Regions from separate parts of the Paenibacillus sp. NRS-1782 genome, predicted to be linked through region 1. Evidence: predicted binding sites of a transcription regulator. Region 1 holds the regulator's gene; each other region holds the start of a gene.
The links. The regulator LexA, encoded in region 1, represses DNA repair genes until DNA is damaged. The targets are predictions, from matches to a motif close to CGAACATATGTTCG.

Region 1 (3,283 bases):
TGAATGTGGATAGAAGTAATACACTGAATGTGGAGAAGGTGAAAATTGTTAATGGCATTTTCAAAGACGCTTACTTTGAATGTGAGATAACAAAAACGTCGAAGAGGTGTCCGATCTCTTATCACCGATTTGGCGAGGTTATAGAGGAAATGGGTTTCATAAATTCGAACATAATTTTCACTGGAGTTGCTACTAGATAGCGGCTCTTTTTTTTCAAAACACTCGACTTATTCGAATCATAAGAGACATTCAGCACCCTGATTTTTGTTCAGAATCTAAAGGATCATGATCATACAGTAAAGATAAAGACACAATAGTTCAAGGAGGAGAATAGACATGAAAAAAGCTTTTTTTGAATTTTCTCAGGGCTGGGATTTAAAGTGCCACTTTTTATTGTACAACTTCCGTTTTACACTAGAATGTGGCACAAAAAAGCGGGAAGAAATCCTTCCCACTTTTCGCTTAAAAACAATCATTATCGTCTGCGTTGTCTATCATTTACACTAAACAGATTAACAGCCAATGCGTTACCTCTAGCACGTGCAATAGCTCTCTGATTTGAACGGATGGATAATCCTCTTCCTCTCACGTGACGTTTGAAATGTCTTTTACACATGATATCACCTCCCTTCACAAGAAATGAAGGTACGGATGAATTTTAGAAGTGTTTATGCTTACGGTTACGTTTGGAAATTTTGATGTTCAATGCATTGGTGGCTAGTGCGTTACCGCTTCTTGTTTCGGCGGATGCGGCCTGAAAGACTTTTACGACCAGAAATTTGTTCTTGCCGATACGATGCTTATACGTTTTGACTCGATTTTTGATCATATGCTTATCTCCTTTGCTAAGGTCTACTTTATTCATATGCCAGTAGCGCTAGCATGTATCGGCATAAATCTATTAAAAGCAAAAAGAAGCTATCACCTATGATTCTAATATTCAGAAACTAATAAAGTATGGAGATACAGAATGTAAAAAAACTTATGCTTACCTGTCTTATCTTTTCCCACTTTATATTGTAGGAGAAAGTTCCAGCAGATTAGCATAAGCAGAATAGTAAAGAATGAAGTTAGTAGGTATAAACCGTCTATCTATGGGCTATCAAAGGAAAAAGAATAGCTGTGAGAAACATTTTGTGTACATAATATCAATACAAAACCGGCTTGCCATGGGCAGCCGGTTTTGTTGTAGCGGAAGAATAACGGGGCTGAAAAATGAAAAATTAGTGGAAGTCCCGGAAGAGTCCTACAACCTTACCCAAAATACTGACGTGCGTCAGACGAAGCGGTTCAAAGGCCGGATTTTCCGGTTGAAGTCGAATATGATCTTTTTCCTTGTAAAAAGTTTTAACAGTAGCCTCGTCCTCGTCTGTCATGGCCACGACAATATCGCCATTATCGGCTGTCTGCTGTTGACGTACGATGACATAATCTCCGTTGGCAATACCAGCTTCAATCATGCTTTCTCCTACAACAGATAACATGAATATTTTATCCTCACCAACAAAATGCTGGGGAAGAGGAAAGTAATCTTCAATATTTTCTGTTGCTGTAATAGGCAGACCAGCTGTAACTTTGCCGACGACCGGAACACGACTAATTGAGTAATTAATCAAGTTGCTGTTATCCGATTCGTCTTGGCCGAGTAACTCGATGGCCCGCGGTTTCGTTGGATCACGACGAATCAGTCCCTTTTTCTCCAGACGATCCAAATGACCGTGAACCGTAGAACTGGAGGCCAATCCAACAGCCTCACCTATTTCGCGTACAGAAGGGGGATAACCCTTTAGACGCACTTCATTGCGGATAAATTCAAGAATGGCCTGCTGGCGGCTTGAAATCTTAGACATACCGTATCAACCCCATTTAGTAACGTTTGGGAAAATTATAGCATAGAACCTCCGTTCGTACAAACGTAAGTTCTAAATAATCCCTAAAAAACAATCGCGAACTTTTGTTCTCTTTTCTATTGAACAAAACAGATGTTCGTGTTATATTGTGAAAAACATAGGAACAAACGTTTGGAGGACGTAGACAATGATGAAATATAGCACATATCAAAGTATTTTTCCAATGAATTTAGAAAAGATGCAAAATGTCCGTAATGAGAGAGAGGCACAGCTTGTACGGCCCATTTCTAATAGTCTTCTGTCCAAACTTCTTATTCTGGTTACCGTTTTCTGGATTGCGGATGCAGGTGTGCTGACGGTATTCGCGGCCCCTTCGGTTTCTAATGAAGAGGTAACCAAACTTATTGTACAACCTGGGGATACATTGTGGCAGATTGCCTCCAATCATAAACCGGAACGAATGGATACAAGGGTATATATAGATGGAATTGTTCGGATTAACGGACTGGAAGATCGGGGAGTGCAGGCAGGCCAGCTTTTAAAGCTTCCGCATTTCTGATCTGTCACGATTGATTAGAGCTTGTCAGAGGACGTAATGAGGGAACCTTGACAAGCTCTTTTCTACATGTCAAAGTGTATTATATCTTTGCTTATATGGAGGGGACAGAATTTGGATATAGACAGCTTGGTACAGCGCATCAATGAATTGGCTCGCAAAGCAAAAGCCGAAGGATTGACTGAAGAGGAAACAACAGAGCGCGCCAATCTTCGGGAAATTTATTTGGATAACATTCGCCGTAATTTCCGGCAGCAACTTGATACGATTGAAATTGTGGACGAAGATACGTCGAAGGGAAATGGTGGGCTGACGCATTAATGTCGCTAAAGCGGCTTAGCCCGCGTAATTTGCTTTTCGTTTTTTTAAGGTATCTATTTTGGTATCTATATAGATTAGGATGGGTGGCAATTGTTTTTAAGCAATATATTTGGGAAGGGAATTGAGAGATGGCCCGATCATTTGAAAGAAAAGTACGCAAAAACACAGCGCATTTGAATAAATCGCGCAAAAAACAAGGCATCCAAACCATTAGTGGTGCCGGTTCTGCAATGGATATTTTCCGTGGACGTAATATTACCGTGCCAATCATGTTGGCTGGACTTGCAGTTCTGTACATGCTCATGAGTTATTTTTTGACTAAGACTGGCATGCGCGGCATGGACTGGCTTGTATTTGGCTTGTATTTGATGCTGGCAGTTATCTTTTTCATACGCCGTCCTTATTTGAAGGTTGGAAAGAGCACGCTGTATATGTTGAAGGGTGGCAGAGAGCGTCCAATGACGACAGAGGATATGAAAGCCATCAAGATTGAAAAGGGTTACGTAACGGTTGAAAGAAAAGGTAAGGGTGGCAACTTTATTTTTACAAAATCACT
Region 2 (3,283 bases), on a different contig from region 1:
CATCGCCTCTACGAAACGGTTATGGGATATTTCGCATTTTGATTTCTTTCCATTAACACCCTCTTTAAAATATGCATCTTTAAAGAGGGTGTTAACTGATACCACATTGTCCGCATTGAAAATACTGCTCCGCGTGGCATATATAAATTTGTACCCACTACTTTTAAGTGCATTTTTGCAATAGTTAAGCGGTCCTGTCATGTAAAATACACCCGTATGAGCATGTACAACAAGTCTTTTGCTCAATCGGTCATATTCGATAAAATTAACTAACTCGACGTACAAGTCTGTGTAGCCTGACGTGCCGTCTGCATTTGCCGTCACAGTTAGTTTCAATTGTGGCACCTCCTTATTTCAGTAATTCTTCTGGTGGTTCGGGGCTGTGGATAAATGCCACGCTTGCTGTTGCAACAGATAAAATCGCCGCGAAAGAAAAAAAAGATGCAGCCTTAAAGAAAAGTTCTTGTTTTTTCACCCTCTTCACCTCCTCTCTCAGTCCTCTTCATCCTCTTGTAAGTTTTCCCGCTCCTTTCGGAGCGCATAGTACAAAAACATGGCTGATACAATGATCAAAAAAAGCATAATGTACAGCATATTATTAACAAACATAACAACGGCTGACGCAGTGAGCGCAACCAAAATAAATACTATTACTATTATGTGTTCCCATTTTAAGCGAAACCTCTCGAATTCAGCGTCGAAGCCAATTTTAAACTTATTAAGTAACCAACTTATAAAAAGGGTCCATAAGCTGGTTACTATTTGAACTACAGTGCCTTTGATGGAAAATTGCATGTCCTCATTTAGATCGCCGAACAGAGCCATAATGACAATAAGTTGCAGTAAAGTGTACAGAAACATACCTGTTACGGATATTATGCCTGCCCACAAAATCGGGACCCTAACTATAGTAGCTATAAGCAATATATAAACTATTATTGTTATGGCTGGCACGAGGAAAGACAAATTTAACGCCTCACGGAGAAAATAACTTTGGAGATTCATAGCAAGAAAAACGAACATAGCAGGCCAAAAATAATGCCATGATTTCAACCTGAAAATTGATAGCATAATAGTAAAAACGGCAAAAGCCTCTATATTTGAAAAAAACAGAAACCTAACGGCCTCCCACACCACAACATACCCCCGTCACGTTTTTACATAATTGTATCTCTTTATGAACGGGAGTGGCAATCCAATTGCTGGTATTAATAGGACGTGTGAGGTTTATTTTTAAGCATACTATAAAGTGCTTTACCTACTAATAGTATCGGATATAAGTGTGTATGTCTTTAGATTTGGGCCGATATAACATCTTCCAATTTGATCCAATCAAAATCATCTTCCCCGCGAGACAGCTTCACTTCCCGTCTGGCTGTGTTTATAGACGTAACCACACCAGTCATAACAATGTCATCGAACGGGCTAAATACAGACACTGTGACAGCCGTACGTGAATTGTAGGAGTCTATAAGAGCCTGCTCTATGAGTTGGACCTCCTGTTCGTCCAGTTCTGGTTTCCCACGGCGCTGACGATCCTTCATCAACTTCAAGTATGCTTCCTTGTGTTCTGGTATGATAATCCGGCTGCTTTCCCATAAGCCGTTACCTTCTAATTTTTTCGACATGTATGTACCCTCCTGTTGTGTTATAAATTGATTATATTACGAACGCATGTTCTGTACAATAAAATATTATTGCCAAAACAAACACAAAATTATCACTTTGGTTGTTTTCTTACTCCTATATTCACCTATATTGTATTGGCAGATATAGCCAAAGGCGTATCAATAGGGTAAACTATATTTACGGAAGATGATCAGCAACTACTCCAGCCGATGGAGATTCATGACGGTGAGACAATGAAACACGAAATACGAACTCAAATATCCTACATCCTATTTTCGGAAAGTACTACGAATTTAAAGGCCAAAGGTAGATCTAACTTTTTAATTTTTGAACCTTATGTAAGAAAAACAGTAAGTTTCCCATATAAGTTTTCGTTTTACTTGACCGTAGGAATTATGACCCCAAAGACAGAAATAGAAGACCTTTATATTAAAGTTTTTGACCCGATGATGAAAGAGTTGACTCAGATACCTTTAGGCAAAATGATAGAGGATCAATATTCTGTTCCTTCTGATTTAGTGTTTACTGGTAATTTCAGTTTATATACCGAAAAAGGAATAGACATCGAAATGCCTGGTTTGATAACGATAGTTGTCTTTTACCAAGACACGCCTTTAGCTGAATCAAGAATACTATTTGATGAGGTTGAAGATAATGAGTGATTCTTTATTTGAATTAAAAACACCAAAAGAAACAGATGCTGTTATTGACATTGATCAATATAAAGAAAATAGAGTATCGCAGCCCAAAGGTACAAAGTATCAAGGGCGCCTTAATAGAACTGTACTTGAAGAATCTGCGAATACTAGCGAAACACCAACAGGAAGTGGAGGTGGAGGCGGAATGAACGATATACTGCGTCGGATAGATAATTTGGAACAAGGTCAAAAAGACTTGAAAGACGATTTGAAAGATAAGGTTTCAAAATCTGACTTGGACAAATCCACTTTAGAGTTAAAGCTATACATGCGTGAACTTTTCGAAAAAGTGCCTACCGAAGACAGAATCAAGACCATCTTTAGTGAACAACTTAAGTCCCACGGTGTAGCCACTGAAACATTTGTTTCCAATAAGGTTGGTGAAGCAAGGCTTTCAACAATTCTTTGGATTATAGCAACAACGATTGCTATTGCAGGCTTGATTTTTACGATTATAAGATTATATTCATAAGAGCATTAGCATGCTAAAAAAGCGAAAGCCCAGCGCTGTATGTCGCGTTAAGGGCTTTCGCTTTTTAATATTCCGTGTAGTATCTATTCGCTGCACCCGGGGGCGTGACTATCTTTTGATCCCTATCCCAGCCCTCTATGATTACGATATGCCGCGTATCAGATTTGTTTTCCCATACAATATAGTTATCCTTTTCCAGAGCCAACAGCCCCGCCTTTATGTCCTCTGTACGCCTTCCTGTCTTTATCTCTAGTTCCTTCATGGTGGGCAACCGTCTTCGCCCAGCTGAATAGTTGTAGAGTATCCGCAGTAACTTACGCTCGATATCTGGTAGCATTTCCGCCCACCGCCTTTCCAAATACATTATATGCAAACAAGCGTTCGTTATTCAAGACACAAAAAAAGGAGCAGCGAGGATATTACCCCTCCTGCTCTTTTTGCTTTTCCACCATTTGATTAACGACCACGCTAACGGTACACTTCT
Region 3 (3,283 bases), on a different contig from region 1:
AATAAGCAGCCCACCGCACAGCGGCAAAATAACGTGTATAAACACAGGCATAGCCCCCTTTCTAAGGTTTTAATTGAATTGCGCTTATATCAGCATTTTGCATAATTTGATTCCCAACGCTTGAAAGAACAATATATAGACGGACTAAACCGTTTCGATCTCTATATTGCCGATTTAAAATCGATTTTGGGATTTATGCAAAATGCTCATGTAACAGCCTATGATTTGTCGAGGACAGCCATGACAAGCATGGCGGGCAGCAGCGGAGCGATTCATTTGAATCTGAAGAAGCGCCAGCGATGGTAAGATCAAATGAATCGCGGAGCCGCGCCCCATCGAACACCACGCTTTTAACACTTTGAGTAATCCAAGAATGGGAGTGAAGGACTTTGCCTTCAGTAATATTGGAACGCAGCCGCAAAAAAAGGCTGGAACACGCGCACCCCTGGGTCTTTAAAAATGAAATATCCAAGGTGGAGGGTGAGCCGGAGGCGGGTGATCTGGTCAATATCGTAAACCATCAGGGCCGTTATTTGGCAACGGGTTACTATAATCCGGCCTCACAAATTACGGTGCGTGTGATGTCCTACGAGCCGCTGGAAGCGATGGATCAAAGCTTTTTTGCCAAACGCTTCCGCGATTGCCTGGAGCACCGCGAACGTTTTGTGACCGGAGGAGACGCGTATCGGCTGGTATACGGCGAGGCTGATTTTTTACCCGGGCTGATTGTAGACCGTTTTGGCGACGTGTTGGTCGTACAATTATTAACGCTCGGTATGGATCGCCGCAGGGAAGAAATCAGGGATGCACTTGTTGAAGTGATTGGCCCTGTTGGTATATATGAGCGCAGCGATGTATCCATCCGCGAGTTGGAAGGACTGGAACAGACCAAAGGGCCTTTATATGGCGACTGCCCGCGTCATGTCGTGGTAACGGAAAATGGTTTGCGTATCAAGGTCGATATTGTAGAGGGCCAGAAGACAGGCTATTTCTTCGACCAGCGTGAGAATCGTGCGGCGATCGCTCCACTGATGACGGGCTGGGGAGGACGTAGCGGAATTACGTTGCAGGAAGTAGCAGCAGAGCAGGGTGACGCTGGCACAGCGGTCATGAAGCCTGTGAACAGAAGCGGCAAGGTTGTGGAGTTCCCATTCTGGGATGGCGCAACTGTGCTGGAGTGCTTCTCACATACGGGAAGCTTTACGCTCAATGCCTGCAAATACGGTGCGAAAAAAGTAACCTGTCTTGATATTTCCGAGCACGCGATAGAAAGCGCACGGGATAATGTCAAGCTGAACGGTTTTGAGGAACGTGTCGAGTTTGTCGTGGACGATGCTTTCCAATATTTGCGTAATCAGGTTAAAGGCGTAGAGGAACGCACTACGCGAGCCGGGGGAAAAGGAGATACTTCCAAGCCGCTCACAGCAGGGGGCGGACGTACCTTTGATGTAGTGATTCTTGATCCGCCAGCCTTTGCGAAAACAAAGAATGCGGTCAAAGGAGCTACGCGTGGATATAAGGATATTAATCTGCACGGGATGAAGCTGGTCAATGAGGGCGGCTATTTAGTGACTGCAAGCTGCTCATTCCATATGCGGCCGGAGCTGTTTCTGGACACGCTTAAGGAAGCGGCGGCAGATGCCGGAAAAATCCTCCGTCTGGTGGATTGGAGAGCGGCTGGCAAGGATCATCCCCAAATTCTGGGCGTAGAGGAAGGCCATTATTTGAAATTCGCTATTTTTGAGGTGCGCAGTCGAACACAACTGTAGAATTTATAGATTGTTAACCGCATATTAAGGTAGCGGATCAAGTAGATTAGGCTCGTTTTATCCATAAATCAGTCCTGTAGAGAAGGCATACAACAAGCCTGCTTGCGGGACTGTTTGTTTTTTGAGGGAGGATAAAATGCTACAAGATGGCAAACGTACGTTCTTTTCTCTCTTGCCTCATATGCTATACTGTTGAATAGAATGTTGTTCGTTGGAAAGGAGGCCGCATCATGTCGGTCCGTTTGTTAATTGGCCGCTCAGGCAGCGGGAAAAGCGCGTTAATCCGTCGCGAAATGACGGCTATGCTACGCAAGGAACCGCTAGGTAAGCCAATGCTGTTACTTGTGCCGGAGCAATCGTCATTTGCTTCAGAGCATGCATTGCTTACAGAAGCCGAAAACGGTATTCAGGGGACGGTGCGCGCACAGGTCATGGGATTTCATCGTCTTGCCTATTTGGTCATGCAGGAAACCGGGGGTTCGGCGCTGGTACCTGTGACGGAGGAAGGCAAGAAGATGCTTTTATATAAAATTATTCGTCGTCGCAAGGATGAACTGAGCTTATTTAAGGATTCGGGAGACCAACTGGGCTTTGTGGATCGGTTAAATACGCTGTTTACAGAGCTGAAGCAGTATGGGAATGATACTCGGTATGTCCCGGAGCAACTGGAGCGAATGAATGCGGCGGGGGAATCCACTCCGATTTTACGCGGCAAGCTCAAGGACATCAGTCTGATCTATGAGGATTTTGAAAGAGAGCTGACGCTTCAATATATTGATGGCGAGGATACGCTGCGTATGCTGGCTGAGCAGATTGCTGAGTCGTCCATTGTACGTGGAGCGGATATTTGGATGGATGGCTACCGCAGATTTACGCCGCATGAATACAAGGTGGTGGAGCAGCTCATGCTGCACGCTTCTTCGTTGACGGTCGCACTGACTTGCAATCGCAGCTACGAGAGGGGACAGCTTCCGCATGAGCTGGATTTGTTTCATCCTTCGGCGGCTACCTATGTAAAGCTTAAAGGGATGGCGGACGAGCTGATGATCGAGACGCAGACACAACTGCTGCGCTCTGATCCGCTTCCGAGATTTAAGGACCGCCCGGCGTTGGCGTATCTGGAGGCAGAGTTTGAACGACGTGCGGGATATCGGAACCAGGGACGACCCATGCCGCAGCAACAGATGCCGGAGCAATGGAAAGATAAGCAACCTGAAGAAATCAAACTGTATGCCGCAGCGAACCGACGTGTCGAACTGGAGGGAGCAGTGCGCGAAATGCGCCGTCTGGCCCGAGATGAGGGGGCACGTTATCGGGAAATGGCTCTGTTTGTACGCCATATTGAGGATTATGAGCCGTGGGTGGAGCCGATATTCAAGCAATATGAGGTTCCGGTGTTTCTCGATCAGCGCAGAAGCATTTTGCATCATCCCTTGGTGGAAATGATTCGGGCTTCGCTGGATATCGTCCAGCGGCGTTGGCGGTACGAGGATGTATTTCGTGCGGTTAAAACG

Region 2: the regulator LexA is predicted to act here: its motif matches at 1,668-1,681, upstream of ACIFQM_RS00755 (YolD-like family protein).
Region 3: the regulator LexA is predicted to act here: its motif matches at 1,920-1,933, upstream of addB (helicase-exonuclease AddAB subunit AddB).

Annotation. Positions count from the first base shown of each region.
Region 1 is NZ_JBITPH010000009.1:67,146-70,428, forward strand. It holds gene ACIFQM_RS02515 (LytTR family transcriptional regulator DNA-binding domain-containing protein) at 1-200, shown strand, start outside; gene ACIFQM_RS02520 (hypothetical protein) at 337-507, shown strand; gene ACIFQM_RS02525 (hypothetical protein) at 659-829, opposite strand; gene lexA (transcriptional repressor LexA) at 1,224-1,850, opposite strand; gene ACIFQM_RS02535 (LysM peptidoglycan-binding domain-containing protein) at 2,041-2,409, shown strand; gene ACIFQM_RS02540 (DUF896 domain-containing protein) at 2,521-2,727, shown strand; gene ACIFQM_RS02545 (hypothetical protein) at 2,856-3,283, shown strand, end outside.
Region 2 is NZ_JBITPH010000004.1:11,031-14,313, forward strand. It holds gene ACIFQM_RS00745 (hypothetical protein) at 1-336, opposite strand, end outside; gene ACIFQM_RS00750 (AgrD family cyclic lactone autoinducer peptide) at 350-475, opposite strand; gene ACIFQM_RS00755 (YolD-like family protein) at 1,293-1,628, opposite strand; gene ACIFQM_RS00760 (hypothetical protein) at 1,863-2,291, shown strand; gene ACIFQM_RS00765 (hypothetical protein) at 2,284-2,799, shown strand; gene ACIFQM_RS00770 (hypothetical protein) at 2,864-3,061, opposite strand; gene ACIFQM_RS00775 (hypothetical protein) at 3,219-3,283, opposite strand, start outside.
Region 3 is NZ_JBITPH010000017.1:9,479-12,761, reverse strand. It holds gene ACIFQM_RS06740 (Na/Pi cotransporter family protein) at 1-45, opposite strand, end outside; gene ACIFQM_RS06735 (hypothetical protein) at 121-306, shown strand; gene ACIFQM_RS06730 (class I SAM-dependent rRNA methyltransferase) at 390-1,769, shown strand; gene addB (helicase-exonuclease AddAB subunit AddB) at 2,000-3,283, shown strand, end outside.